3 regions of the Anoxybacillus sp. PDR2 genome follow, and region 1 is predicted to be linked to each of the others. Evidence: riboswitches for the same ligand, from Rfam matches in the RefSeq annotation. Region 1 holds a riboswitch; each other region holds the start of a gene.
What was found. A riboswitch is a leader RNA that binds a small molecule or an ion and turns the genes downstream of it on or off. The one in region 1 is predicted to bind thiamine pyrophosphate.
Positions count from the first base shown of each region.

Region 2: linked by a shared signal. The riboswitch ahead of thiC (phosphomethylpyrimidine synthase ThiC) and the one ahead of thiM (hydroxyethylthiazole kinase) in region 1 are both predicted to bind thiamine pyrophosphate.
Region 3: linked by a shared signal. The riboswitch ahead of tenA (thiaminase II) and the one ahead of thiM (hydroxyethylthiazole kinase) in region 1 are both predicted to bind thiamine pyrophosphate.

Region 1 is NZ_CP047158.1:2,153,366-2,163,556, reverse strand. Features, by position in the region: gene fdhD (formate dehydrogenase accessory sulfurtransferase FdhD) at 1-311, opposite strand, end outside; gene GRQ40_RS10325 (FdhF/YdeP family oxidoreductase) at 780-3,113, shown strand; gene GRQ40_RS10320 (DUF6044 family protein) at 3,422-5,089, shown strand; gene GRQ40_RS10315 (glycosyltransferase family 2 protein) at 5,103-6,125, shown strand; TPP riboswitch at 6,177-6,288, shown strand; gene thiM (hydroxyethylthiazole kinase) at 6,371-7,180, shown strand; gene thiD (bifunctional hydroxymethylpyrimidine kinase/phosphomethylpyrimidine kinase) at 7,192-8,004, shown strand; gene thiE (thiamine phosphate synthase) at 8,014-8,679, shown strand; gene GRQ40_RS10295 (twin-arginine translocase TatA/TatE family subunit) at 9,156-9,329, shown strand; gene GRQ40_RS10290 (amino acid permease) at 9,360-10,191, opposite strand, start outside.
Region 2 is NZ_CP047158.1:482,689-492,879, reverse strand. Features, by position in the region: gene GRQ40_RS02395 (FAD binding domain-containing protein) at 1-411, shown strand, start outside; gene GRQ40_RS02390 ((2Fe-2S)-binding protein) at 408-887, shown strand; gene thiC (phosphomethylpyrimidine synthase ThiC) at 1,012-2,733, opposite strand; TPP riboswitch at 2,883-2,997, opposite strand; gene GRQ40_RS02380 (methyl-accepting chemotaxis protein) at 3,063-4,316, opposite strand; gene GRQ40_RS02375 (NAD(P)-dependent oxidoreductase) at 4,910-5,791, shown strand; gene GRQ40_RS02370 (nitric oxide synthase oxygenase) at 5,833-6,948, opposite strand; gene GRQ40_RS02365 (amino acid permease) at 7,011-8,423, opposite strand; gene GRQ40_RS02360 (S1C family serine protease) at 9,075-10,191, opposite strand, start outside.
Region 3 is NZ_CP047158.1:726,122-736,312, reverse strand. Features, by position in the region: gene GRQ40_RS03595 (thiazole biosynthesis adenylyltransferase ThiF) at 1-887, opposite strand, end outside; gene GRQ40_RS03590 (thiazole synthase) at 884-1,651, opposite strand; gene thiS (sulfur carrier protein ThiS) at 1,654-1,857, opposite strand; gene thiO (glycine oxidase ThiO) at 1,870-3,006, opposite strand; gene tenI (thiazole tautomerase TenI) at 3,009-3,650, opposite strand; gene GRQ40_RS03570 (energy-coupling factor transporter transmembrane component T family protein) at 3,663-4,448, opposite strand; gene GRQ40_RS03565 (ABC transporter ATP-binding protein) at 4,423-5,913, opposite strand; gene GRQ40_RS03560 (ECF transporter S component) at 5,926-6,513, opposite strand; gene tenA (thiaminase II) at 6,482-7,195, opposite strand; TPP riboswitch at 7,299-7,406, opposite strand; gene GRQ40_RS03550 (class I SAM-dependent rRNA methyltransferase) at 7,549-8,733, shown strand; gene GRQ40_RS03545 (YfiT family bacillithiol transferase) at 8,761-9,288, opposite strand; gene GRQ40_RS03540 (glycoside hydrolase family 13 protein) at 9,659-10,191, opposite strand, start outside.

The DNA of each region.
Region 1 (10,191 bases):
ACATCATTTAATAAATAAAACTGTCGGCTTTTTCCACAGCATGAGCCGATGAACCGTTTGGAAAAAGAAGAAGCTGGGGCTAGAGGTACGGACAGATCAACATAGGCAAACCCTCGCTCTTCGTCAATGGATAGTTGGTGAATATCATCGTGGAAACGAATCACTCCTTCAGAAGCAAGGAAGCCGAGAACAAGCTCATCAAGGTGCTCTGGCGAACAAACGAGCGTGGCAAACTCCTCTCCATTCACGATAATGGTCAATGGCTGTTCAAGAACAATGGCGTCCTCTTGCTCGTGAAGTTCTCCCTCCATATATTTATAGATTTGCTTGGCAGTCGTTATATTCGATTTCACCCTTTTCACCTTCTTTTCATATATAACCCCGAAGCTATTAGGCGTATATAAAGCCGGGTGAATCTTTCACCCTTTTCCTTTTAGAGATGTCCTCTTGTGTGGTGATAGAACTCCAATGGAATGTGCCCATCTTTCTTCCTTCCGTGGGCAGGCATGAGAAACAAGTCAAGAACTTGCCTGCGACTGTCGAAACCATCGAATTCTCCTTTGATTTACTCTATTCAATGAAGTGATGTTTTTCTTGTTTGACTGGTCGGATCAGGATCGCTGATTTATACCATTCATCCTCTCCTTTTTATTGATCATGCTCAAAGGATCAGCTGCATATTGATTGAGGAAATAAGAAGGGATGATATAATATAATAATACCATAAAAATGTAGGAATGTTTCGAAAATAGGATGACCAATAAAAAGGAGGAGCGAAGATGGGCAAAACGAAACACACCGGCCCAATCAAACTGAATCAGCGTCCCCAACCCTCGCTTTGGGCGAGCCTTTTGCCGATGGGAGTTGGAAAGATAAAGCCTCATCATCTCCGTGATACTTTAAAAGTGATGCTGGAAAACAAAGACCAGCTTGCTTATGCCTACCGCATTTTAACGCAGGGAGTATGCGATGGTTGTGCGCTCGGTGTATCCGGACTTCATGATCAAACATTGACAGGTCCGCATCTTTGTACGACTCGTTTAAACGTACTTCGTCTAAATACGATGCCAGCAATGGACCCAAAATGGCTGGAAGATGTGGAGGAGCTGCGCAAAATGGACAGTACAGAGCTGCGCAAGCTTGGCCGCATTCCCTATCCACTGTCACGAAAACCAGGAGAAAAAAAGTTTACAAGAATTAGTTGGAATGAAGCGCTTGAACGGATTGCCCGAAAAATCCGCTCACTTGATCCGAAACAGATCGCTTTTTATTTGACAGCGCGCGGCATTACGAATGAAGTGTATTACACTGCCGCCAAGGTAGCGCGCTTTTTAGGAACAAACAACATCGATAATGCTTCACGCATTTGTCATTCACCAAGCAAAACAGCGTTAAAGCGTTCACTTGGAATCGGTGCATCAAGCTGCAGCTATAAAGATTGGATCGGCACAGATGTTCTTGTCTTTTGGGGATCTGTGGCTGCCAACAACCAGCCGGTATCGACGAAATATATGTACGCTGCGAAAAAAGCAGGCACGAAAATCATCGTTGTGAATCCGTACCGTGAGCCGGCTATGGAAAACTACTGGATTCCGTCCATTTGGGAAAGCGCTTTATTCGGAACAAAAATCGCAGATGATTTTTATCAAGTCCATATTGGCGGAGATATCGCCTTTATAAATGGAGTTATCAAGCATTGGTTTGAGATGGAGGATGCAATTAATTGGGAGTTTGTCTCCAAACACACGAACGGTGTTGACGAGCTGCGTTCGCATGTCGCGAAATATGATTGGCAGACGCTTGAGCAGTCATCGGGGCTTTCAAAGGAACGAATGTATGAGTTTGCTAGATTACTGGCTAATGCCAAGTCAGCTGTATTTGTTTGGAGCATGGGATTGACTCAGCACCGGTTCGGTACGGATAATGTGTCACAAGTCGTTAACCTTGCCTTGCTTCGCGGGTTTATCGGACGTGAGCATTGCGGCGTCATGCCGATTCGCGGCCATAGCGGTGTGCAAGGTTCGGGGGAAATGGGGGCTGACCCATTTGTTCTTCCGGGCGGCGAATTTGATGAGGAAAATATTACCCGTCTTGAACAAATATGGGGATTTCCGATTCCTCGCTGGCAAGGGGACACAATCGGACAAACGATTGAAAACATCTTGCTTCCAGATGGTCATGAACGAAAAATGAAGCTGATGTATACGAGCGGCGGCAATTTTCTTGAGACGATGCCGAATCCTGATTTCGTTCGCCAGGCGCTTGAACAGTTGGAGCTGCGCGTGCATCAAGATATTATTTTCAATACTTCAACACTCTTAGATGCGAAGGAAGAGGTGATTATTTTACCGGCGATGACGCGATACGAGCAGCCGGGTGGCGGTACCTCGACCAGCACAGAGCGGATGGTCTATTTCAGCCCGGAAATTGACGGCCCACGCATTGAGGAAGCGCGCGCGGAATGGGAAATTTATGTTGATCTCGCCTCTAGAGTCAAGCCGGAACAAAAGCATCTCATCGAGTTTCAAAACGCCCAGCAAATTCGCGACGAAATTGCGGTGGCCAACCGAAACTACGACGGCATTCAACATTTGCGGAAAAAAGGCGATGTGTTTCAATGGGGCGGCGCGTGGCTTTGTGAAGGCGGCATATGCCCGACCCCAGACGGCCGCGGAAACCTTATTCCGATCGAATTGCCAGAGCTGCGCAAGACGGAAGGCAGCTTTTTTGTCACAACAAGGCGGGGCAAGCAGTTCAACTCGATGGTCTATAGCGAGAAAGACCCGTTTAATAACGCCGACCGTTATGATATTTTGCTGAACGAAGAAGACGCCAAATCGCTCCATATTCGCGACGGTGAACCGATCGTTGTGTACAACCGGCATGGCATGATGCAGGGGAGCGCCAAATACGCGGACGTCAAACGCGGCAACATCGCCGTCTATTGGCCGGAGGGAAATGTGCTCATTCCAAAAGGAGTGTATGAAACGTACGCGCACATTCCGGAATACAATACGGTGGCCATCGTTGAAAAAGCGGAGCATTATCATGCGCAAAAGGATCAAAACTATGCAGAAAAACGGATTGAAGAGCTCGAATTAAATGTAGAATAACGTTTGCGAAAGCGCCATTCCAAATAAGAGGGAATGGCGCTGTTTTTTTATGGGGGCATCAAGCGCCGAAATGTTAGGGGTTCAGCAAAAGAGAGGCAGGACGCAACGATGAAAGGGGTTGTATCGACTTAGACCACACTTGATATGCATGGTGCTTCTTGAGAACAAAGGCGGCTCATAGAGTTGTGTCCATAGTATAGAGACGATCGAGCCGCACGTTTTTGCTATACATGCAATTTTTTTCTGTATAATTTCCTCTTTTTGTTAAAAGATAAAAATAACATGATCAGACAAGAGGAGGAGAAGAAATGACGATAACAGAAAAGCGACTTTTGCTCTTCTCATTCCTTGTGATCGCTTTGTTTGTATCGCCTTATTTTATTTTAGGCGAGAATGCGCATATGCGAGTACATGATAATTTAGATTCCAACATCGCTTGGTACAAGGTGCTCGCCAACAGCGGTCAGCTGTTTGGGCCGGTGGGGGCGGTCATTCCGCAAATCATTAACGGTCTGCCGCGAAATGCCTTTGGAACAGAATTTAGTGGAATCGTATGGCTCCATGCGTTATTTCCATCGATTTATGCTTATGGACTCAGCCAGCTGATTACAAGGGTATTTGCTTTTATCGGAATGTACTTATTGCTGAAAACGCATGTTATGAGGGAGAAAGAATGGGCATGGATTCGCATTGGTGTAGCACTTGCTTTTGCATTAACACCATTTTGGCCGTCCGGAATGTTAAGCACTCTTGGTATGCCGCTGGCACTTTGGGCGTTTTTAAATATTCGCGCTGGCAGGCGGTCGTGGGTGGATTATCTCGTGCTTACACTATTGCCGCTATACTCTGGTCTTGTACTTGGTTTCTTCTTTTTCCTCAGTGCTCTGGGCATTTGGTGGCTTGTGGATGCATTGAGGTATAAAAGATGGAATCTGCGCTTTTTGGCCGCCATCATCTATATGACTGTGTTATATTTAGCCGTTGATTATCGGCTTGTTCATTCACTTCTATTTTCCGAAGAGCCAACAAGCCGCGATGAATATTTTCATGCTGATCTTTCTTTTTGGCGTGCGGTTCGTTTGACATTTAAAAATTATATTCTTGGTCATACGCATGTCATGACCGTGCACGGACTCGTGATTTTACCAATCACGCTTTTCGCCTTGTATTTTGTGGGAAAAAGGAAGAAATGGCGGCAAGAAAAGCTGTTTTTATTTCTCCATGTGCTTAACTTTGCCCTTTCCCTGTGGTATGCGTTTTGGTTTTATCGAGGGTGGCTGCCACTTACAGAACGGTTTGATCTTCTTAATAAGTTTAATTTTGCCCGCTATCACTTCTTGCGACCTATGGTGATTTACGTATTGTTTGCTCTTTCATTGCGAATCATATGGCAGCATGCTAAAGCATGGAAAAATGTTGTGTGGCTGGCGCTTGCGCTGCAGCTTTTTATTTTAGCTATATTTAACGAAGAAATTATGTATCAAAATAAGCCGTCGTTTCGCCAGTTCTACGCTGAAAAACAATTCGCGGAAATTAAACGTTATATCGCGCGGCCCGTTGATACATACCGCGTTGCCAGCATCGGCATTCATCCGGCCATTGCTCAATATAACGGCTTTTATACGCTGGATACGTACAACAATTTTTATCCGCTTGAATATAAACATCAATTTCGGCAAATCATTGCTCCTGAGCTAGCAAAAAACCAGACGCTGCGCAAGTATTTCGATAAGTGGGGCGGCCGTTGCTATTTATTTGTCGATGAGCTTGGCAAGCACTACATGTTTAAAAAGAATTCAAAGAAGAAAATTCAACATTTAGAGCTGAATACCGATGTATTCCGCAAGATGGGCGGCCGTTATATTTTTTCGGCGCTTCCGATCGAAAACGCAGCCCAAAATCAGCTACGGCTTGAGAAAGTGTTTCATTCCAAGGAATCCGCATGGACGATTTATTTATACAAACTAGCATCATAGGGAGGAGAGCATCATGAGCGAACCTGTATTAACGATTGTTGTACCTTGCTACAACGAAGAAGAAGTGCTTCCGGAAACGATTCGGCAGCTGCGCGAACTGCGCGAGCAGCTTGTCAGGGAGCGGCTTATTTCCGAATATAGTGCTTTACTATTTGTCGATGATGGAAGCCGAGATGCAACATGGACGATCATTTACAAAGCGAGTTTGCATTATCCGGAGGTCAAAGGGGTCAAGCTTGCCCATAATGCCGGCCATCAAAATGCGTTATTAGCTGGTTTGTTTTCCGCAAAAACTCGCTCAGATTGTATCATTTCCATTGACGCCGATCTACAGGATGATGTGTCGGTCATCCGCCAGTTTGTACAAAAATTTCATGAAGGGTATGAGATTGTATACGGGGTTCGCAACCGCCGCGATACAGATACGTTTTTCAAGCGTCATACAGCACAGGGATTTTATAGAATGATGAAGGCGATGGGCGTTCACCTTATATATAATCATGCCGATTACCGCTTGATGAGCAGGCGGGCGGTTGAAGAGCTGGAACGATTTGAAGAAGCCAATTTATTTTTGCGAGGAATTGTTCCATTGCTTGGATTTCGTTCAACTGTTGTTTATTATGATCGAAAGGAACGACTTGCCGGTGAAACAAAATATCCGCTAAAAAAAATGATTTCCTTTGCTCTTGACGGTATTACGTCATTTAGTGTGACACCTATTCGTTTTATTTCCATGATCGGGTTGGTTTCTTTTTTTGTCAGCCTGTTATTTGGTGCTTACTTCCTGTTTTTAAAATGGACCGGTCACACACAAACGGGATGGACATCGTTGATTACATCGATTTGGCTGCTTGGAGGATTGCAGCTGATTGCTTTTGGGCTAATCGGTGAATACATCGGAAAGATTTATAAAGAAACGAAACGGCGCCCTCGTTATATTGTGGATTTAGATTTATTTAATTTGCCATTGCCGCGATCTTCCTCGTTTCATGAAGAGCCAAGAAGAACGGAATCATTGCCGGGAGGGAGCACATAATTTTTTGCTTGCATTCTCGGGCGAGAAGGGGTAGACTGTGCTTGTAAACAGTGAAAAGGATACGGGAGTCTGTGGAATCAGGCTGAGAGTACGGCTATCATCCGCCGTTGACCGTTTGAACCTGTTGGGTAATGCCAGCGTAGGGAAAGTGATAGAGGCGATATAGATGCACTTTGCTTACGCGCAAAGTGCATTTTTATTTGCAAATCCAGCTGGACAAACGAATAAGGGAGAGGATGGAAAAGATGAATTTGCAACATGTGGCAGAAGTACTCGATCAAGTGCGCAAGGCTAATCCACTTGTGCATAACATCACAAATGTAGTTGTGACCAATTTTACAGCAAATGGTCTGCTTGCGCTTGGCGCTTCACCAGTGATGGCCTATGCCAAGCAAGAAGTAGCGGATATGGCGCGAATTGCCGGAGCGCTTGTTTTAAATATCGGCACGCTAAATGAACAGGAAATTGAAGCGATGCTGATTGCCGGCAAGGCAGCAAATGAACAGAGAGTTCCTGTGATTTTCGATCCGGTTGGAGCGGGAGCGACGCCATATCGCACGGAAACCGCCCGAAAAATAGTCCGTCAATTAAATATTGCCGTCATCCGCGGCAATGCAGCAGAAATCGCGAATGTTATCGGCGAGCGGTGGGAGATTAAAGGAGTGGATGCCGCCGAAGGAAGCGGCGATGTGGTGGCACTAGCGAAAAAAGCAGCACAGCAGTTAAAAATGACAGTCGCTATTACCGGAAAGGACGATGTTGTCACAGACGGAGCGACGGTTTATGTGGTTCATAACGGTCATTCGCTGTTAACAAAAGTCACTGGGACAGGCTGCCTTGTCACATCTGTAATCGGAGCGTTTGCGGCTGTTGAAAAGGACTATGCAGCAGCGGCAACAGCGGCGCTTGTCAGCTATGGCGTGGCGGCGCAACTAGCTGCTGATGAAGCGGCAGAGTATGGGCCTGGAAGCTTTCAAATCGCCTTTTTAAATCAGTTGGCCAAAGTTGGCGCGGAGGCCATTAGTCAATATGGCTCCTTTACCAAAGTTGAATGAAGGGGAGAGACATGGTGAATCAAGTTTATAAAGCATTAACGATTGCTGGGTCAGACAGTGGAGGTGGAGCCGGCATTCAGGCGGATTTAAAAACATTTCAAGAGTTACGCGTCTTTGGAATGTCTGCATTAACGGCGGTAACGGCGCAAAATACGCTTGGCGTGCAGGGAGTGTATCCGCTTTCTGTAGAAGCCGTTGAGCAGCAGATTGAATCCATTGGTACGGACTTAGGAGCAGACGCCGTCAAAACGGGCATGTTGTTTAATGCAGATATCATCCAAGCCGTAGCGAAAAAGGTGAAGCAATTTGGCTGGCGTCGGCTTGTCGTTGACCCGGTTATGATCGCTAAAGGCGGGGCACCACTTTTACAGGAAGCAGCGGTGTCAGCGTTAAAAACACATTTGTTGCCGCTGGCGATGGTAGCCACTCCTAACATTCCAGAGGCAGAAGTATTGACGGGGATGAAGATCCGCACATTAGAGGAACGCCAAGAAGCGGCAAAACAGCTTCACAAAATCGGAGTCACGTACGTGGTCATTAAAGGAGGCCACGATGATGTTGAAAATGCAGCGGTTGATTTGCTATATGATGGCCGTGAATTTTCCTATTTCAAGGGCGCCCGAATTGAAACGAGACATACGCATGGAACAGGCTGCACGTTTGCCGCTGCAGTAACAGCGGAGCTTGCTAAGGGGCGCAGCGTCCATGAAGCGATCGAAACAGCGAAAGCATTTATTCAAGCCGCGATTGAAAACGAACTGGGGATCGGCAATGGGCATGGCCCAACCAACCATTGGGCGTATCGGCAAAAATGGATGTCGTAGGTGATGAAAATGGCGCAAACTTCAATGGATAGTCTGAAAGAGCAATTACGTGTTTATTTTATTATGGGAAGCAACAATTGTGAACGAAGTCCGTTAGAGGTGCTGACAGAAGCGATTGAAGGCGGAATTACGATGTTTCAATTTCGCGAAAAGGGCAAAGGGGCTCTTTCGAAAAAGGAGCAGTATGCATTAGCCAAAGAGTTGCAAGCGCTTTGCCGGAAGCACCATATTCCGTTTATTGTGAATGATGATGTGGAGCTAGCATTAGAGCTTGATGCTGATGGGGTCCATATTGGACAAGACGATGAACGGGCAGATGTCGTACGAAAAAAAATAGGAAATAAAATTCTCGGCGTTTCAGCTCATAATTTGGCAGAAGCGAAACGCGCCATTGAGCAAGGCGCTGACTATCTTGGAGTCGGTCCTATTTTTCCAACCAGCACAAAAGAAGATGCAAAAGAGGCACAAGGAACGGCCGTTCTTCGTCTTATGCGTGAGCATGGTCTGTCGATACCGATCGTGGGCATTGGCGGAATTACCGCGAACAACGCAAAGAAGGTTATTGCCGCTGGAGCAGACGGGGTGTCTGTCATTAGCGCGATCAGTTTAGCTCCTTCTCCTAAAAAAAGTGCGGAATGGCTGGCAAGAGCGGTTTCTGAAGCACTGAACGAATAAGGATGTCGATCATTGGACTACTCCATATCCCGACAGAAGACTATCGCCTCAAGGAACATGACGGGCATCGCTTCATGAGTTAGAGAGAGAAATGTCGGTTGGCATTGGCCAAAGTAGTGGAATCACAAGAATCTATGTGCTATTCTATACTTGTAAGTGGTTCTTGGAAAAACTGAAGATAGAGGATTGTGACAAGGAACACCGTCCGTTACGTAAAAGCTTCAACGTTCCCTTGTCTGTGCACGGTTCGAAGCAACGAAAACCGAGCCCAGTCGAACGTGTGAAGCGGACGAATGTACAAGCTTTCTTGTCGTTTCCCGTTGGAACAACGGGGAAGGTCTGCTAGCTGAAAAATCGAAGGATGTTTCCATGTTCGCAGGAATCTCCCACTTTGAAGCGAAAGTGGTAGTAATTCAAAGATGATATGATATAATGGAAAAGGAAAAGACGAAAATGAAGCGCATGGAGTGAATGATATGAACATAGGATTTGGCGAGATTGCCTTGATCGTATTTTTTGCCCTGTTACTTTTCGGCCCGAAAAAGCTGCCAGAGCTTGGACAAGCAGCTGGAAAAACGCTCCGCGAATTTAAAAATGCTACAAAAGGCATCATGGATGACGAAGAACAGAAAACGAAAAAGCACGACTGAAAAAACCGCTTGGCATAGCCGAGCGGTTTTTTAGTCTAATTCACATTCTTTGAGGGGAACGACCTTTGTCTTTTTCACGATTTTATAGCCAAGCCAAACCGCTAAAAACAATGGCAGTCCAATGTAGGAAACGAGAATGCCGTACCAATCGATTGACTTCCCCATAAAGGCCCCATAGTTCTGTCCCAAAATGACAATCGTGCAAAGCACTAGAGCGAACAATGGTCCAAATGGAAACCATTTGGCTTTATAAGGAAGATCATTGAGATCGCGCCCTTGCGCGGCATATGCTTTGCGGAAACGGTAGTGACTGACCGCGATGCCTAGCCACGCAATGAATCCCGACATACCCGAGGCATTTAATAACCATACATAAACGGTGCCATCGCCAAAGAACGAAGCCAAAAAAGCAAGCGTTCCTAGTGAAGCTGTGACTAGTAATGCATTAACAGGAACACCGCGGTGATTTAGCTTGGCCAGAAATTTTGGCGCTTTTCCTTCTTTTGCTAGATCCCAAAGCATTCGAGTAGACGCATACATACCGGAATTTCCGGCTGATAAAACCGCTGTTAAAATGACGGCGTTCATAACGGATGCAGCCAACGCAATGCCAGCTTTATCAAAGACGAGAGTAAATGGGCTGACCGTAACGTCGCTATTCGCTAGATTTTCATTTGTATACGGAATAAGCAGCCCGATTGCTAAAATAGCCAGTATATAAAATAGCAAAATACGCCAAAATACTTGACGAATGGCGCGAGGAATGTTTCGTTTCGGATCCTCGCTTTCACCGGCTGCAACCCCAAGCAGCTCTGTTCCTTGGAAAGAAAATCCTGCGGCCATAAAAATGCCGAGAGTCGCC
Region 2 (10,191 bases), 1.7 Mb from region 1:
CAGCAAAGACCAATTCATGAAGTCTTCCAGCAAAGCATCCAACTGCAGCCTGGGGAGTTTCTTGTGCAAGTCAAAATGAATGCGGCATATTTAACGATGCCCCATGTCCATATGAAACGCCGAAAACAGGGCAAGGTTGGCTACCCACTCGTCACCGTTTCCGCTTTAAAAAAAGGAAATGAACTCCGCACTGCTTTTAGCGGCGTCTGTCCATTTCCATTTCGTTCGCCAAAAGTAGAAGAGATGTTAAATGCCCGCCATCTTCCGATCGACGCACGAATCGACTATGCGTTACAGCAATTGCCCGAACCGATTTTGGATGATATCGAAGGTTCAGCGGAATATCGTTTATTTTTGTTAAAAAATACGCTTTGGGACATTCTTACTGAACTGGAGGAGGCCGAAAGATGAGTTCATCATCCAAATGTGAAATACCGCTTACTGTCAATGGAGAGAAATACTCCGTGATAGCCAGACAAGCGGATACACTTCTTTTTGTTCTTCGCAATCACCTTGGTTTGACAGGCGCCAAGCCGGGTTGTTTAAACGGCGATTGCGGTGCATGCACCGTATTGATGGATAAAACGCCGATTAAATCGTGTATGATACTAGCCATTGAAGCCATTGGAAAATCTGTTACAACCATTGAGGGATTGCGCGATGCCCCCATCCAACGAGCATTTGTCGAGCATTTCGCCTTTCAATGCGGCTATTGCACGCCCGGGTTTATTATGAACGCCCATGCTCTTGTTGAAAGCACGCCGAACGCCTCGGAACCAATCATTGAAAAGTGGCTTGAATCCAATGTTTGTCGTTGCACCAGCTACTTTGAAATTGAGCAGGCGGTCAAATCTGTGCTCGCAGAAAAGCAAGCAAGCAAAGACTGATTACTTTTTAGCCTTTCCCGCCATATTGGCCGGGAAAGGCTTTTCTGTGAATGAACCAGATGCTCCTCTTCATACGCACCGCGTGATCCGTCAGCAAGACAAATCCATGTCCTTATTGAGCTTATCATTGATAAAGTCTCGAACCGGTTTCAACAAACTCCTTCGCTTTTTGCTTCATCCCGTCCTCTTTTATGCTTTTTTGCAAATCATGGGAAATTTTCATCGAACAAAATTTGGGGCCGCACATGGAACAAAAATGAGCCACCTTCGCCCCTTCCGCCGGGAGTGTCTCATCGTGATATTCCCTAGCCCGTTCCGGGTCCAGCGAGAGATGGAATTGGTCGTTCCAACGAAACTCAAAGCGCGCTTTCGACAGCGCATCATCCCGCATTTGCGCTCCTGGATGCCCTTTCGCTAAGTCAGCAGCATGCGCCGCAATTTTATAAGCAATCACTCCTTGGCGCACATCCTCCTTATTCGGCAATCCTAAATGCTCTTTCGGCGTCACATAACAAAGCATCGCGGTTCCATACCAGCCGATCATTGCCGCACCGATCGCTGATGTAATATGGTCATATCCCGGGGCGATATCCGTCGTCAGCGGACCAAGCGTATAAAATGGCGCACCATGGCAAATCTCCATCTGCCTGTCGACATTTTCTTTGATTTTATCCATCGGCACATGCCCAGGCCCTTCAATCATCACTTGGACATCATGCTTCCATGCTATTTGAGTGAGCTCGCCAAGCGTCTCTAATTCTGCAAATTGCGCTTCATCATTGGCATCGGCAATCGATCCAGGCCGCAAACCGTCTCCTAACGATATGGCGATATCATAGGACTTTAAAATTTCGCAAATTTCCTCAAAATGAGTGTATAAGAAATTTTCCTGATGATGGGCCAAACACCATTGCGCCATAATCGAGCCACCGCGCGACACAATTCCTGTTGTTCTTCCAATGGTCAACGGTATATAACGAAGCAATACCCCAGCGTGAATCGTAAAATAGTCAACTCCTTGTTCAGCCTGCTCAATCAGTGTATCGCGATAAACTTCCCACGATAAATCTTCAACTATTCCATTCACCTTTTCCAACGCTTGATAGATCGGAACCGTCCCAACCGGAACAGGGGAATTGCGAATAATAAACTCTCTCGTCGTATGAATCTGCTTTCCTGTTGATAAATCCATAATCGTATCTGCTCCCCAGCGGACAGCCCAGAGCATTTTCTCCACTTCCTCGTCAATTGATGAAGTGACGGCTGAATTGCCGATATTAGCGTTAATTTTGACATGAAAACGTCTCCCAATAATCATTGGTTCACTTTCCGGATGGTTGATATTGGCTGGGATAATCGCCCGCCCGGCCGCGATCTCTTGACGGACCAGCTCTGGATCCATCTGCTCCCGAATAGCGACAAATTCCATCTCCGGAGTAACGATTCCGCGTTTCGCATAATGCATTTGTGTGACTGCCTTGCCATTTTTGGCGCGTAGCGGCGTCCGCTTAAAGGGAAGATAGACGTTCGATTCCTTTCCTTTCGAGAGACCGTTGTCCTCTGGACGCACGGGCCGTCCTTCATATTCCTCGACATCGTCTCTTTCTAAAATCCAACGCTTGCGCAGTTCAGGAAGCCCGCGGTAAATATCTGCTTGAAATTCCGTGTCGGTATACGGTCCGCTTGTGTCATATACACAGATCGGATCGTTTTTAGACTCTCCGGCTTCCGTCTTGGTTGGGCTTAGCGTAATTTCACGCATAGGAACGCGAATATCAGGACGCGATCCTTCTACATACACTTTTTTACTGGCTGAAAACGGCATAGAAGATAAAACGTTTTGCATGCAACCCTTCCTCCTTTTTGTTTCATTCGATCTAAGGGCTACACCAAAACGTACGAAAAAAAGACGGTGGGGAAAAAGCAAAAATCGGGTTCTCCAAAAAGAGAACCCGATGGAATCAACAAATAGCGCAAAGTATATGCAACAATCCATACTCCCACTATCTACTTCCCTACGCTGGCATAACCCAGATCAGGTTCAAAGGGTCAAAGAACTTTCGCGCGTTCTTCTCTCAGTCCAAGCTATTGGACTCCCCTAGTAGATCCATTATTTACTTTTAGAGAAATTTTAGCATATTTATTCATTTATGTAAACATTTTTCTTATGTTTTCCTATACCCGAAATTTCCCTAATAGATTCTGCATTTCTCCAGCCATTTCATTCAGCGCAGAAGCAGAAGAAGCGATTTCTTCCATAGAAGCCATCTGTTCTTGGGTCGCTGCTGAAATATGGCTAGAGCCCGCTGACGATTGTTCCACGATTTCTGCCATATGTTCAATGGCTGAAGCAACGTTCTGGGCGCTTTGCGTCATTTGGCGAATCACGACTGAAACTCCTTCAATTTGTTCATTGACCCCGTTAATAGATTGCCGGATTTGTTCAAAAGAAAGTCCGGCTGTTTGAACGACATGAAGCCCTTGAGAAACTTCATCGGCAACAACATCCATTGACCCAATGGCTTTATCGGTTTCTTGTTGAATGTCATCAATTAATTTTGTAATTTGCTGGGCGGATTGTGCCGATTGCTCCGCCAGCTTTCTCACTTCATCAGCGACAACGGCAAATCCCTTCCCTTGCTCTCCCGCCCGCGCTGCCTCGATTGCCGCATTTAATGCGAGCAAGTTGGTTTGTGAAGAAATCCCTGTGATGACTTGCGTGATTTGGCCGATTTCAGTAGAACGTTCTCCTAATCCTTTAATGATTTGACCGAGCAATTGGACATGCTCATGAATAAAACGCATTTGCTCTTCCATTTTTTCAATCGATTGTTTTCCTGCTGCCGCTTTCATCAACATTTCACCTGCATTCGTGGTCACCTGTTCTGTATTCGCAGCGACTTGCAGTAAGGAACTGGAAATTTCATTCATGGAATAAGACGTTTCTTTTGTCATCTTGGCTTGTTGGTCTGAGTGAGATACGATGTTTTCCATGGTTGTTGCAATTTGTTCCGTCGCTTTTGTTGTTTGCTCCGTATTATGGGAAAGCTGCTCGGCAAATAACGTCATCTCATCTGAATGGCGCTTCATATGCGCCATGACCTCACCCCATGTTTTGGCCATTTCGTTCATGCAAAGAGCGATCGGCCTCAGTTCTTTGACACTCTCCACAGGAACTCGCACAGATAAATCGCCTTCCGTCATTTTTTCTAAATAGTCATTAATGATCGCAATCGGTGCAACAAAACGACGATAATTCAAAGTAGCTGACAAAATACCTAGAACAATGCCAAATAATGCCGTCCCTGCTATGGTCCATCCAAAAGCGGAACCGCTGATCCCGTTTCCTAAGCATACCGCTAGAGCAATTAGCACCACTCCAGGAATAACAACCATCAGAGTGCGAATAATATAGCTTGATAGTGACACCTTTGTTCCCTCCGAATTTTCAGTCAATTCATAAATATTATATCATTCCTTTTCTACAAAACGGAAGATAATTTTTATTATAGTATACCTTTAAAAACCGACATATTAAGACATATAAATTATATATTCGCTCTTATTATTTTATAAATATAACGAACAACGACTATTTGATTCTTCACTTATTCCATTTCGTCTCATGAAGCATTGGGCATTTCTCTAGGACTATCGCATGCTGAATATTTTCCTCGTAGCGGATCTGCTTGCTCCATGTGATAGAAATCGGCAAGAGCCTGCTTTTCAGTGCGTAAAAATGGAGGCAGCCCTCCCCTAGCTATCTATTTCTCCCTCTTTGCAAAATCACAGCGATTGATTGCTCCTGTTATCAACTCTGACTTCGCATTCCACTTCAGCGCTGGCGTTTCCCTTGAATCACACGAAACAAAAGTGGTAAAATCACGAAAAAAAAAGAGCCAATATTATCCCATGAAACAGGGAAAAACGCCCCCCTCCTTTTCCATGGGCGGGAATACCTAACCCCCCCTTCTCGGCAAAGTGTAGGTGGGAAGCGTTCAAAAAAGGAAAGGGGATTAACGATGATCGGATTCATTGGTCTAGGACTTATGGGAAGCCGTATGGCAAGAAATTTACTTGAAATCGGGCATGAGCTTATCGTCCATAACCGCACAAAAGAAAAAGCTGCTCCGCTGTTAGAAGCAGGAGCAAAGTGGGCCAATTCGCCGAAAGAAGCCGCTGAACAAGCCGATGTACTCTTTACGATGCTTGCCCATCCAAAAGCGGTTGAAGCCGCTGCTTTTGGGGAAAACGGCTTTTTGCATCATTTATCGCCAGAAAAGCTGTGGGTGGACTGCAGCACGGTGGATCCGTCCTTTACGCGCCAAATGGCAGAAGAGGCCAGAAAGCGAGGCATTCGCTTTTTAGATGCTCCTGTCTCCGGCTCGGTGATTCCGGCCGAAAAAGGAGAGTTAGTCTTTTTTGTAGGCGGGGATCCGAAAGATCTTAAGAAAGTGGAACCGATGTTGAATGCCATGGGCAAAGCGATCCATTATCAAGGAGAAAATGGCAAAGGAACAGCCATGAAGCTTGTCGTGAATCTAATGCTCGCTCATTCAATGGCAGCTTTCGCGGAGGCGGTCACACTTGGCGAAGCGCTTGGTTTAGAGACAGAAACGGTTGTCAACACGCTTCTGAACGGTCCGACCGCTGCCCCCTTTTTAAACGGGAAACGCGAAAAAATTCTTCAGCGCCAGTTCGCAACAGAATTCCCGCTTGCATATATGCAAAAGGATTTACAGCTGATCGCCCAAGCCGCTTATGAGCATCACATTTCTTTGCCGCTTACGAATGTCGCCAAAGAAATCTATGCCCTCGCCAGCCAGAATGGATGGGCTCAGGAAGATTTTTCAGCGATTTATTCGTTTTTATCAACCAAAAAAAATAACCGCCTGTCTCCATAAACAGCGCAGCGACAGGCAGCGGATATTCCTTTATTCATCGTTTATGATTCATACGGGCGGCTTTGATAAAAGAAATTCGGCAAAACGACCGTATTGTCATAGTTTTTATGAAAAATGTGCGTTGTCGCTGGTGAAACAGGAGGAATCAGCCACGTCCAATCCCCTGTGACATGGCGGCACGCTTCTCGTTCTTTCTGCTCAAACAATTTAAATTGCTGGGCGGCTGTATGGTGGTCGACCATACTGACACCCGCTTTTTTATAAGAATAAAGCACAGCCATGTTTAATTCAATTAATGCTTTATCCTTCCAAAGTGTTGCATTTGTACTCATATCAAGCCCCATGCAAGAAGCGATCTTTGGAAGCATATTGTAACGGTAATCGTCAGCCAAATTGCGCGCCCCGATTTCCGTTTCCATATACCATCCGTTAAATGGCGCAGCCATGTAGCGAATGCCGCCAATTTCCAGACACATATCAGAAATAATCGGCACCGCATACCATTTTAACTGCAGATCCCGAAACCATGAAAAGCTCGGATGTTCCAGCGGCACTTCTAACACAAGCTCTTTTGGAATTTCGAACCATTTCGGCTGTTTTCCTGAAACTTGAATAACAAGCGGCAATATATCAAAATGGGTGCGTTCCCCTTCCCAGCCGAGCTGTTGGCACGCCTTTGTCAACGTAAGCGAGGCAGAATCGCCAATGATTCCGTCCCTTGTCTCATAGCCGGCATAACGGATTAATTGATGGTTCCAAATACGAACGGCCCCATCCGGTTTAAAGACGGTAATCGTCGGCCGGATCTTTCCATTGTTTGTCGCAAACTCAATATGGTGCAATAAATGGGCAGCCACATCCTCTTCTGTTTCGGCATGCCTAGCATCGATGACCTGCAACGTCTGCCAAAACAAGCGACCGATGCAGCGATTGCTGTTGCGCCACGCCATTTTGGCTCCATGCTCCAGCTCTTCGTACGTATGGCTGTAAGTGCCCGTTTGCTCCATTTCATCGCGGATTTGCTGCAAACGCTGTCTGATTGTTTCTTCGCTTTTTCCCAATTCCTGATAGCACAACCGAATAAACTGCACTGCTTCATTCCATAACTGTTCTTGATTGCGCAACATACGTCCCTCAATTTCCTTGTGTTTTTTCATCTGTTCGTCCAAAGTCATTGTATCAAAAAATAGGGCCCATGTCCGGAGCCCTATTTCACTTTTCACATTTTCTCCATATTCATCTGAAATGATGATTGTAGCTTAGCTGTGCGGTGTTTAGCGACAAGATGATAGTAAATATAGCATGCCACCATAAATGGAATCCCGCAATAAAGCGCCAGCCGCTGATCCGGAATAAAAGCAAGGCTAATAATCACGACTACATTCAACGAAAACGCCAAAAGAGGAACAATCGGATAAAGCGGTGTCCGATATTTTAAATCAGCCACATTGCCTCCCTGCTTTAAAAATGCTCTTCTTGCTAAATAGTTTGATAGAGCGATAGAGGCCCATACGGTAACAGCGCCAAATCCGGCAATTGAAAGCAACCATACATAAACGGTATCCTCAGCAAAAATACCACATAGCAAAGATAGGCAACCAATTAACATACTTGCGATCAGTGCATTAATCGGGACGCCATTTTTGGAGAGCTTACTGAAAATCGGACTTACCATTCCTTGGCGAGACATGGACCAAAGCACACGCGAAGTAGCATAAAGGCCAGAGTTCGCTACAGATAAAACAGCCGTAATAATGACAAAATTAACAATATCCGCAGCATACGGGATTCCGATATTGTCAAATACGACCACAAACGGGCTCTCCACTAATCCTGCTTTTTCCCATGGGAACAACCCCGCCAAAACAAAAATGGCCAACACAAAGAAAAGCAAAATTCGCCAAACCGTGTTGTTGATTGCCTTTGGCACGGTTTTTTCCGGGTTTTCGCTTTCCCCAGCCGCAACACCCACAAGCTCTGTTCCTTGGAAAGAGAAGTTAACACCAATCATCGTGACCAAAATCGCGGCAAGACCGTTTGGAAATAATCCGCCATGATCTGTGAAGTTGGAAAACAGCGGAGCCGCCTGACCTCCTTTCATTTCAAGCAGGCCGAACATAGCGGCTCCACCTAATAAAATGAAGGCAATAATAGTAAGGACTTTAATGCTGGAAAACCAAAATTCGACCTCGGCAAAGCTTCTTGATGATAACGCATTAATGGAAAATAAAACAACGGCAAAAATGACGCACCAAATCCAAGAAGGGACATCTGGAAACCATCGTTTCATTAAAATGCTGACGGTTAAAAGTTCTAAACCGACCGTTACCGACCAATTCAACCAAGAAAGCCAGCCGATCACATAACCGGCAGAAGGAGATATAAACTTTGTGGCGTAGGTTTGATATGAGCCCGCATCAGGCAAAGACACGGCCAATTCCCCAAGACAAAGCATCGTTAAATACATCACAAATCCACCAAATAAATAAGCCACAATGGCTCCGCCCGGACCTGCTTCATGAATCGTATATCCCGAACCTAAAAACAAGCCTGTTCCGATCACTCCACCGAGCGCGATCATGAACAAATGCCTGCTTTTCAGTTCGCGCTTCAAACCATGTGTTGTTTGCATTTATCCATTCCCCCTTTTGAAAACACGATCATGTAAGCGCTTTATATTTTCGTGACAATAAGTATTATTCACTCCTTTCGACCATCTTAAGAATATTTTAGTTATTCTAATATTATCATTACTTAAAATGAAAACGCAAAATTTTTTTATTGGAATATTTATTTATAAAGTTATTTATTTATAAATCAATATTTTTAATATTTCGAAAAAAATTATTTAAGATTGAATATATTTTCTCTTTATCGCATTTTTATAATGTCCCTATAACTCAAAAATAGCCTGAATCGCTCTTAAATCAAGAATAAAATGCTTTTTCAATATGGGGAGATATTCCTATGTATCTTCAATATCCTCCATCCTTCCATAGAGCTTGGATGAACAAAAATAAAAGAGGAGGTTTCATCCTTTATGTGGTGGAAAAATCGTGTCATCCATACAAGTTATACCGATGCATCCAGAAGAGGGAATGTATAGTCCATTCAAAGGCGTCATTCCATTTTTTTACGGTCGGAGGCAAGTCAAAGGATTGTTCAATTTTCAACTTAATGAAAAACCCCTCTCTGTTTTGAGAAACAGAAGAGGGGTTGGTTTTTTTATGTCCATTGCGAATATTAAACTGTCGCAGTTGACCATTTTTTTGTTTCAACGCTCTTATTGCTGTTCTTGTCGCTCTTTTAGCTGAAGCAGAATCGTTTTGCTTTTTCCATCGCGTAAAATTTGCAATTGAATTTTTTCGCCAACTTTCGTTTTTGTATATAAATATTTTCGCAACTCACTTACATTATTGACTTTTGTTCCGTTAATTGCCACAATCACATCCTTCGCCTGAATTCCCGCTTCAGCGGCAGGAGAGGACGGCAACACCGCAGTAACCACCACTCCGTTTGTTTCATTTTCTGGAAGCCCTAACTGTTCAAAGCGAGTTTCTGCTGGTATCTCGCTCAAATCCCGCAAATTCACGCCCAGATACGGACGTTTCACTTTTCCGTACTCCATTAATTGTTCAATCACCGGTTGAACATATTGGCTTGGAAGCGCAAATCCAAGTCCTTCGATCCCTTCCTGGGCGATTTTTAAACTATTAATGCCTACTACCTGTCCCGCGCTGTTAATAAGCGCTCCTCCGCTATTTCCCGGATTGATCGCCGCATCCGTTTGGATAACATTCAGCTCCCATTCCCCTTCTGATGTCGAAACAGAAATGGTTCGTTTTCCGCTGACAATTCCTTCAGTGACCGTTCTTGATAAATCCAAGCCAAGCGGGTTCCCAATCGCCGCCACCTGCTCTCCGACACGAAGCGTCGAAGAATCACCGAAACTAGCGACCTTCTTAACGTTCTTTCCATTAATTTTTAATACCGCCAAATCGCTTAATGGGTCTGTCCCGACAATTGTCGCCTTCACCCTTTCTCCGCTTGGAAGCGATACTTCCACTTTGTTTGCTCCTTCAACCACATGATTATTGGTCACAATATAGGCGACATCTCCAGCTTTTTTAAAAATAACGCCAGAACCTGTTCCTGTATCTTGTTCTGCAGAAGCACCCGAGAAAATATCCGCTTGCTGCTGAATGTTGATGACTCCGACAACCGCATCCGCTACATTTTCAATCGCCTGCACCATATTGCTATTCGACGTGCTTGCGGTTGGCTCCAGCGGCAAAGCGCTGGATTTTACCGCTTCTTGCTGCGACGTTGTTTCTTTCTTTTCTGCATGCTGCTGAATCCCGAGTGTCGGGGCCATATAGAGCGTCACGCCGCTTCCGATC
Region 3 (10,191 bases), 1.4 Mb from region 1:
ACCAATCCTTGTCGCAAAAACAATTGCGCCAGCTCCTGCAAATCATAATTGCGCTTTGTAGCAGGGCGAATTTGCACGGAATCCCGTCCGCATAATACGGCCGTTTTCGTTTGCATTTCATACGATAAATAGGGATAAGTCGGATGTTGACCGCAAGATGGACAATGGCTCTTTTTCACTTGATCCACACGAATGGCGGCATATTGATTATTCCAAACATCAAAAGAGACTAACTTCCGGCGAAGTGAGCTTTTATCTCCGACTAATAGCTTCAGCGCTTCTGCCACTTGATAAGCAACGACCATTTGTACGGCTGGGCTGATAATTCCGGCTGTATCACATGTCGGACCGCCCGCAGGTAGCGTTTCAAGCAAGCATTGGAAGCATGGCGTCTCTCCAGGGAGAAACGTGTAACTTAATCCATAACTGCCGACACAGGCTCCATAAATCCAAGGAATGCGATATTTGCATGACACGTCGTTAATGGTCATGCGCGTTTCAAAATTATCGGTCGCATCAATGATGACATCTGGTTTAAGCTCGCTTGCTATTCTTTCCAATTCCTCCGCGTTGGCATCGCCAATGATCGCTTGAATGGAAACGTCCGAATTAATTCGTTCCAGCCTTTGCTTAGCGGCAATCGCCTTCGGAAGACGTTGTTTCGCATCCTCCTCACTATATAATTGCTGGCGCTGCAAATTGCTCCATTCTACATAGTCGCGATCGATCAACGTTAATTGGCCAATGCCTGCCCTTACAAGCGCCTCGGCACTTCCTGTTCCTAATGCTCCCGCTCCAACAATCAGGACATGCTTAGTGGAAATCCTTTGCTGTCCCTCTTTGCCGATAGGGGCAAACAACTGTTGGCGTGAATACCGTTCATTCAAACAACGCTCATTCCTTCCGTTGGGCTGCTTGCTGTCGCATACCGTTTCCGCGGAATTCTTCCTGATTCGTAGCCAAGGCGTCCTGCTTCAATGGCCAGCTTCATCGCCTTAGCCATTTTTACCGGATCTGCTGCGCCAGCAACAGCTGTATTTAATAAGACGCCATCGGCTCCCATTTCCATAGCAAGCGCCGCATCCGCTGGGCTGCCAATACCTGCATCTACGATCACAGGAACTGTTGCTTGCTCAATAATAAAGCTTAAATTGAGGGGGTTAATAATTCCCTGACCTGAACCAATTGGGGATGCTCCTGGCATGATCGCATGGCATCCCATCTCTTGTAATCGTCTTGCCAGCACGACATCATCCGATGTGTAAGGAAGTACAATAAATCCTTCCGCTAAGAGCTTTTCCGCAGCTTTTAGCGTTTCTACCGGATCAGGGAGCAACGTTTTATCGCAACCGATCACTTCCACTTTAATCATATCACATAGACCAGAAGCTTTGGCTAATCGGGCAATGCGTACAGCCTCCTCTGCCGTTTTCGCACCTGCTGTATTAGGAAGCAGCTTATATTGGGTTAAATCTAACTGTTCGAGAAAATTAGGCTGGTTGGGCTCAAAAATATTCATCCGCCGTACAGCGAATGTTAAAATTTCAGCTCCCGACACTTCAACTGCTTCTTTTTGGATTGAAAAATTCGGGTATTTTCCTGTCCCTAATAAAAGCCGTGATTGAAATTCATATGGTCCAATTTTTAACATCATCATCCGCCTCCTACAAAATGAACAATTTCAATGCGATCTCTATGACACAAAGATATTTCAGCATAACTAGGCTTCTCGATAATATCCGCATTCACTTCAACGATGACAATCTTTTGATCTAATTGAAAATGAACAAGTAAATCAGCAACTGTTCGAACATGGTCAGGCACATGAACTATTTCTCCATTAATCAACAATTCCATATTTATTCACCTCTACACTGTGCTTATGGCATCGTGATGTCTTGTCACAGCAAAAGGGGTGATATCAAGTTCTCCTCTTCCCTTCCCTTCGACAAGATCCGCGATGAGCACCCCTGTAAGCGGACTTAATAAAATGCCATTCCGATAATGTCCAGAAGCAATCCAGACATTTTGATAATGAGGGTGCTTTCCTATATAAGGCAAGCCATCTTTTGTTTGCGGTCTGATACCTGCCCATGATTTCTCCAGCTCGGCTCCGCCAATGCTTGGAACGAGCTCTTGGGCTTTTTCAAGCAAGTGAGTGACTCCTTGTACGGTTACTTTTTGATCAAAGGTATGCGGAGTGGAAGTCGCTCCAATTAATATTCTGCCGCCCCTCTTTGGAACAAGATAACAGCCATTTTTAGCAAATAACGTTGCTTGAATAAGCGGCTTTTCTGTTTTAACAAGCAGACATTCTCCCTTAACAGGATAAACGGAAAGCGAAAGACCCGTCTTTTCGAGAAATAACGCAGACCAAGCCCCTCCAGCCACAACCACAGCGTCTGCTGCAATCACTCCTTGATTGGTGCGGAGTTCATATAAACCTCCCTGCTCTTTTATATCGATGACTTCCGTAAACTCATGCCACTGCGCTCCATATGCCATGGAAGCTTTAGCAAAAGCAAGCGAGAGATGCGGGGCGCTTACTTGTCCGTCTTCAGCGATGTACATAACTCCCTTAAGCGTTGGGTTCACATTCGGTTCCAGACTTGCCAGCTCCGAAGCGGACAGCCATTGAACAGGCTGTCCCATCTTCCTCCAAAACTTATATTGTTCTTGAAGCGATTTTTGCTCTTCCTCTGTCACGGCTACTTTTAGCATGCCTTTTTGCACATAGCCAATATCGATGCCGGTCAGCTGCTTTAGCTCCTCTGCAACTTGTCCAAACATAGCACGGCTTTTCAAAGCCAATGAAATCAGCGGGCTATCGCTTGCAAATTCCGACTGCGCTCCAAGCATCCCTGCAGCCGCACTGGATGCTTGACTCGCGATTCGCTCCTTTTCCAGTACGATTGTGCGTACATTTCGTTTCGCTAACTGAAACGCGATCGAACCACCAATGACTCCGCCGCCAATAATCGCAACATCATAATGATTATGAGCCATCCTTACCCCTCTCCTTTATTACATGCCGATCCTTTCGCATCAGGATCACATGCTTGCATAGCATAACGTTTTACCTGAGCCAACGGATCCTTCGCTAAAAACACACCGGACATCACAGCTACTCCGGCAGCACCTGCGCACCATACTTGTGAAACATGATCAGGTTGAATCCCGCCAATAGCGATGACAGGAATGCGAATGGTTGCAGCGATTTCCTGCAGCTCACTGACTCCTCTTGCCGGTATCCCCGCTTTACATTCTGTCGGAAAAACATGTCCATATATACAATAATCGGCTCCATCCTGCTCCGCTTCGATCCCTTCTTCTAATGAATGAATGGAGCACCCAACAAGAAGCGACGGAAAATGAGCTTTGACCGCTTTTACTGATAAGCTATGATACGCCAGCTGTACTCCTTTTACCCCGCAGGCAACGGCTACATCGACCCGGTCATTTACAATGATCTTTTTGGCTGGCACACCAGCATAAAGTAGAGCCTCAATCCATTTCACCAGCTCTTTTGCTGTTTTGTTTTTTTCTCGTATATGAATCGCATCCACATGCGAATGAATGAGCGAAGAAATGGCAGCAAACTCTTCAAGCGACTGAGTTCCCGTTGAGATGACATGAAGCGCTTTCTTCATCAAAATCCCTCACTACCGCACATCTGTTACTGGAATATACGGCAAAACGATTCCTGTATAGCAGGCAAGGGCCGTTATGCCAATGATGATCAGCAAAAAGATAACATCATATTTGCTAAAGCCAATTTGATAATAAAACGTTCGATTGGTCTGATTAGAAAACCTCTTCGCCTCCATTGCCACCGCAATGCGCTGTGCTCGGCGAATGCTTTGCGATAAAAGCGGAATCGCATATCGCTTTAGCTTGGTGTTGAGCCCGCGCTCCGCATCCGCTCCACGTACTTTTAAAGCATTACGCACGGTCTGAAATTCCTCCAGCATAATCGGCAGCAAGCGAATTCCTGCCAAAAAGCTGTACGCATATTTGGGATTCAGCTTTAACTGCTGCATCAGCGAGTAAAACAAGTAAACAGGACGCGTGGTTAAGGAAAAAAGCAAGCCTAAAAGCGCAAACGATAAAGCGCGAAAACCGAGATGCATTCCCCTTAAAAAGCTTTCCTTCGTAACATGCACAAGTCCCCATTGAAACCAAGTCGTTGTTCCCTCCCCAAACATCGTCATGGAAGAGGCGGTCGAAACAAAAATCACGAAAAAAGGGAAAAAGAAAAGCAACAAGTATTTAAGCGGATAACCAGTATAAAGGAAAAACAACAGTAAAAAGCCAAGCGAAAAATTCATTAATACATTTGGGTTATGCACGAATAACACAGCCACAAATAATGCCAGCATCACGAGCAATTTTAAGCTCGGATTCGTTCGGTGAAGCCATGTTTCACGATAGCTTATATTCCATCTCATGGCTCGCATCCTCCTTGCCTAATTCTTCATCAGCTGTCGTTTTCCTAATGATCGGTTCATCATGAACGAGCTTTCCTTCAGCAATGGTCCATCTTCTTGTGGCAAAATGCTGCACAATTTGTTCATCATGAGTGACCATCATAATCGTTGCTCCTTGCTCCCGGTATGATTCAAGCAATTCTAATAGCGCGAACGTATTTTTGGCATCTTGTCCAAAAGTCGGCTCGTCCAATAAAAACACTTTTTGGCCGCCAATGATGGAGGCCGCAACACTCAAGCGACGCTTCTGCCCCATAGACAGCTGATAGGGGTGCTGATCTCGTTGTTTTTCCAAGTGAAAGGCCGCCAACAGCTGTTCAACCTTTCTAGAAATTTCTTCTTCCGTGCGCTTTTCTAAGCGAAGAGAATAAGCCATCTCTTCCCAGACGGAATGGGTCACAAACTGAAACTCTGGGTTTTGGAAAACAAAAGCCATATGGCGAGCGATTTGTTTCGTTTTTTGCAGCTGTTTGCCATAGAGTTCATATGTGCCCTCGGTTGGAATCAACTTCATGAGCGCATGCAGCAGCGTGCTTTTGCCCGCTCCGTTTTTCCCCGTTACCGCAATCCACTCTCCTTCGCAGACACTTGCTTGGTCGATGTGAATTTTGGCTTCTTTTTTGCGATATCCTTTCATTTCTTTTAGATAAATGATTTCATGATCTGATGCAGAAGCTGGCTGTTCATTTCTCCGCTTTTTCCTATAATCCTCCCAAACTCCCGGATACCAAATTCCTTGTGAAGCAATCACAGATTTATAGGTTTGAAAGATCGAAGCCGCATCGCCGTCCGCGATCATGTCTCCGCTTTCATTAAATAAAATGATGCGGTCCACGAAATCCAGCACATGTTCAATTTTATGTTCGACGACAATCACCGTTTTATCATGAGCAATTTGTTTTACCGTCTTCCAAATTTCTGCGGTTCCCTCTTCATCAATCATCGCTGTCGGCTCATCAAGAAACAGTACATCAGGCTCAAGCGCAAGAACCGAAGCAAGCGCCAGACGTTGCTTCATTCCTCCCGATAGCTCATGAATATTTGTATGTGGCTGGATTGATAATCCAACCATTTGCAGCAATTCACAAATGCGATCATCCATTTGTTCACGGGGCACCCTGATATTTTCTAACGCAAAAGCAATTTCTTCATCCGCAAACGGCATGCAAAATTGCGAATCAGGATCTTGAAACACATATCCCCAGTTATCAGGCACCTGAATATGTTTCGCCTTCATAGGAATGTCCACTGAATGCGGAATTAATCCGCAAAGCACTTGCAACAGCGTCGATTTGCCGCATCCAGATGGACCTAACAGCAATACTTTCTCCCCTCTTGAAAAAGAAACTGACAAGTCTTTAAACAGCAAGCCTTCTTTTCCGGGGAATTTGAGCCGCAGCTGGTCAACAAAAGCTACGAGTTCCATTTTCTTCACCCTTTAACGGTCTAGCTGATCATAATCTTCTTTTGATGCGGAACGAACCATTTGCGTCACTCCAGTGGCTTCAAGTGCTTTCACTAAAGAGGAAGCAAACACGCCGGAAATTAAAATCGCGCCAACAAACCGTGCAACAAAGAACAATGTTAAATTCCATGGAGCCAGCGCTTCAATGTATCCTTTATAATAGTCCATAATTAACGAACCAATGGTTGAGCCAATCGCCGCAAGCGACACAACAAACACATCAAATCGCTTATAGCGGAACGCAGCGAAAGCAAGCTCTGCAAACAATCCTTGTACGACACCGTAAATTAATACTTCAAGTCCCCACTCAGAGCCGGTCACAAATTCGCTTGATGAAGCAGCAATTTCCGCCAAAAGGGCAATACCAGGCTTGCGAATAATTAAAAAGGCAACAGTAGCGGCAATGAACCACATTCCATAAATGAGTTGATCAAGATGGAAGCCAAACGGCTTAACAAAATAGTAGAATGGTCCCCATAGCTTATACACAATTCCAAATACAATGGAAATGACAATTGTAATTAAAATATCAGCTAATTTCAATCCCTTGGTTGTCTGCATCCTTTACTTTCTCCTTTCCTTGAATTGGCCATGTTTCTAAACGGTACGCCATTTCCCAAAATGAATATTCGTATTGGCTGCTAATGATAAAATGCTGTTCCATTCGCTTGCGATCCGCTTCCGACACGTTTTCTGCTACCGTATCTAATCGCTGAATTTGTTCTTCCACTAACTGACGGAACCATTCCGATCCATAAGCGGCAATCCATTCTTGATAAATCGGCTCCTGCGGCGTACAATGCTTTAATCTCTCACCAATTTCGTAATAAAGCCAATAGCATGGTAAAATAGCAGCAATCACATCGCCTAAATGACCTTCATACGCTGCCCTGTACAAATGAGAAGTATAGGCGTAAGCCGTCGGTGCCGGAACGAACGAAGCTTTTTCCTCCTCCGTGATTCCGAGCTGCTTTGCAAACTTCTCATGCAAAGATAGTTCCGCTTGCTGAGTATTTTGCGCATGATGCGCCATCCGCGCTGTTGTTGCCAAATCAAACGCTCGTGCAGCTCCAAGCGCTTGTACTCTAGCAAAATGGCTTAAATAATAGGAATCTTGCAAAACATAATAACGAAAGCACGCCAGGTCGAGCGCTCCCTCACCAAGCTCCTTGACGAATGGATGATGAAAGCTTGCCTCCCAAATAGCGTCTACCTTTTGACGCAATAACTGTGAAAATGACATGTCAATCCCTCCTTCATTTGGAAACATATCCATGCTTGAATCAATAAAAAACCACTTTCTTTCGCGAGCGCAAAGAAAGTGGTTTACAAACATTTATAAAGCCAGTACGCCACTTCCACTTCCCTACGCTGGCATAATCCAGATCAGGTTCTAAGGGTCTCAAAGGCACACTTTGATCTCAGCCTATCTAAAGGCCCCCCTAGTGGATGATTAGAAGCATGGATATAAAGTTATTTAAATTTATCATATCACTGTTCGTATGATTGTCAAGTCTCCCCTCCTATCATTGCTTCCTAATCGGCAATTCTGTATGATAGAGAAGGCAAATAACTTAATTTAATGGAGTGAAGAATGTGGCAAACGTTTTTTTGAAGCGAAAGCGCAAAAAGCGGCTGGAGCAAGGCCATCCTTGGATTTTTCAAAGTGAAGTAGACTACATTGAAGGTGATTTTGAACCAGGCGATTTTGTGAACGTCTATAACCATCAGCATTACTTTCTCGCAAAGGGGTATATTAATCCTCGTTCACAAATGATTGTGCGCGTCTTAACTCACCATGCAGACGAAGAATTGAACGAAACATTTTTCATGGAAAGGATTCGTCAAGCATGGGCATATCGGGAACGAATGATTCCAGGTGTCCGTTCTTGTCGCGCCATTTATGGTGAAGCCGATTTTTTGCCGGGGCTTATTGTCGATAAATACGAAGATGTACTTGTTGTGCAAATTCTTTCCCTTGGAATGGAAAAGCGAAAAGACTGGATTTTAAAAGGCTTGCTTGAAGTATTTCAACCAAAAGCGATTTATTTGCGCAATGATGTATATGTCCGCGAGCTGGAAGGGCTTGAGCAAGAAAAAGGATTTTGGTACGGCACATGCGATACAGAAGTGATCATTGAAGAAAACGGGGTAAAATACATCGTTGATATTGAAAACGGGCAAAAAACAGGGTTTTTCTTTGACCAACGGCAAAACCGCGCCGCCATTCGCCCGCTCATCGACACGGATACAACCGTTTTGGATTGTTTCACCCATACAGGCTCGTTTATGCTCAATGCTTGTTTATACGGAGCAAAGCATGTCACCGCTGTCGATATTTCCGATCACGCGATTGAGACAGCGAAACGAAACGCAGCACTAAACGGTTTTACGAACGTTGATTTCGTTGTCGCCAATGCGTTCGATTATTTGCGAGAGGCCGTGCACGAAGGAAAGCAGTGGGATGTCGTGATTGTTGATCCCCCGGCATTCGCCAAATCGGCTCACTCTGTTCCAAAGGCCTTGGGCGGATATAAGGACATTAACTTAAACGGTTTAAAATTAGTAAAGGATGGGGGATTTTTTGTTACAGCCAGCTGCTCCTACCATGTCCATGCTGATATGTTTCAAGCGATGGTGGAAGAAGCTGCATTTGATGCAAAAAAAATTTTGCGCCAAGTCCATTGGAGCGGAGCCGGCTATGATCATCCGAAGCTGCTTGCTGCCGATGAAGGCGATTATTTAAAATTTGCCATCTACGAAGTGCATTCACGCAAATGACGGACATCAAGCACGATGTCCGTCATTTCACCATCCTTTTTTCTGGCGCAATTGCTGAATATGTGCAGTATGATGCTTCCCATGCCAAGCATACATAGCCACAAATGTATATAAATCGATTTTCGTTTTGGTCCCTTCATGATAGAACGTTTTTTGAAAATCTTCTGTTGCCAACGATTCAAGCAGCTGTGTCCAACGTCCATGAACTCCTTCAAGCAAACGCAAAGAAAGCTCGACTGACACCGAACGGGCATCGACCGTTTCGGCCCAAGCATTTTCATCAAATGGTTTAATGGAAGGAGCCGCTTCGGTAATCGTCCATTTTGTGCGCAAAAACGCATTCATGCTGGCATCCGCCATATGGTGGACCACTTGCGCTACCGTCCAGCCCCCCTCACGATAAGGTGTGTTCAACTGCTCCTCATTGAATCCACTGACAGCTTCACGCATCGCTGTTGGCAATTGACGAATATCAGCGATCCATTCCTTTATCTTCTCTTCTTGAAACAAAGCTGGCTTTTCAAATTTTCCAATCGGATAGCGAATATCATTCATTTCTTCATCCCTCCCACTTAACCATTCGCCCTATCACTAAGTAAATCCTTTGTTTGTTCCTAACAAAAAATACACCGTATCTATAAAGTATAGATCTTCCCCCCCTCCCCTTTGTTTAGAGATGGGAGACTTCTCCGTAGATCTGTTATTGACCATTGAAAAAATAGCGCTTCTTCTTTCCAATCCGCTATCAATTCCATTTTCTATATCAAACATAAATGCAAGCGATGAACAACCAACCGCTTCCAGAGAATTTCGTTCGTCTGAAAGCGATGCTGTTCGGTTGGACGGACTGAAATCGATGATCACCTGCCCACTTTGAGCAAATGTTGACTCATCAAACGATAGATCATTGCATCAGCTCCAAATGCTAAATTTGATTTATATAAACACGCGCTTCGTACGGCCGCAGCTTAAAACGGGTCGCGTTTTTATGCGGCTTGACCTCATAGTTTTGCAGCGCTAAATGGTCTGAAGATAGTTTGATGGCATCATAGCGATAAAGAACCGATTTAGGGCTCAAATTGACAATCACAACCGCTTGTTCATGCCCAAGTGTCCGCGTATAAGCGTAAATCGCTTGATCATTTTCTAAAATTAGATCATACGTGCCGTAAACCAATACTTCATGTTCCTTGCGCAGACGAATCATTTTTTTATAAAAGTGAAAAACCGAATGAGGATCGTTTTGCTGCCTTTTTACATTGATCGTTTTATAGTTTTCATTGACTCCTAACCATGGCGTTCCTGTAGTAAAGCCGGCATGAAGCTCGTCAGACCATTGCATCGGCGTGCGGGAATTATCGCGTCCTTTTTGCCAAATCGACGGCATGATTTCTTCATGTGAACGTCCCTTTTCCCGCTCGCTCCGATAAAGGTTTTTAATCGCAATATCACGATATT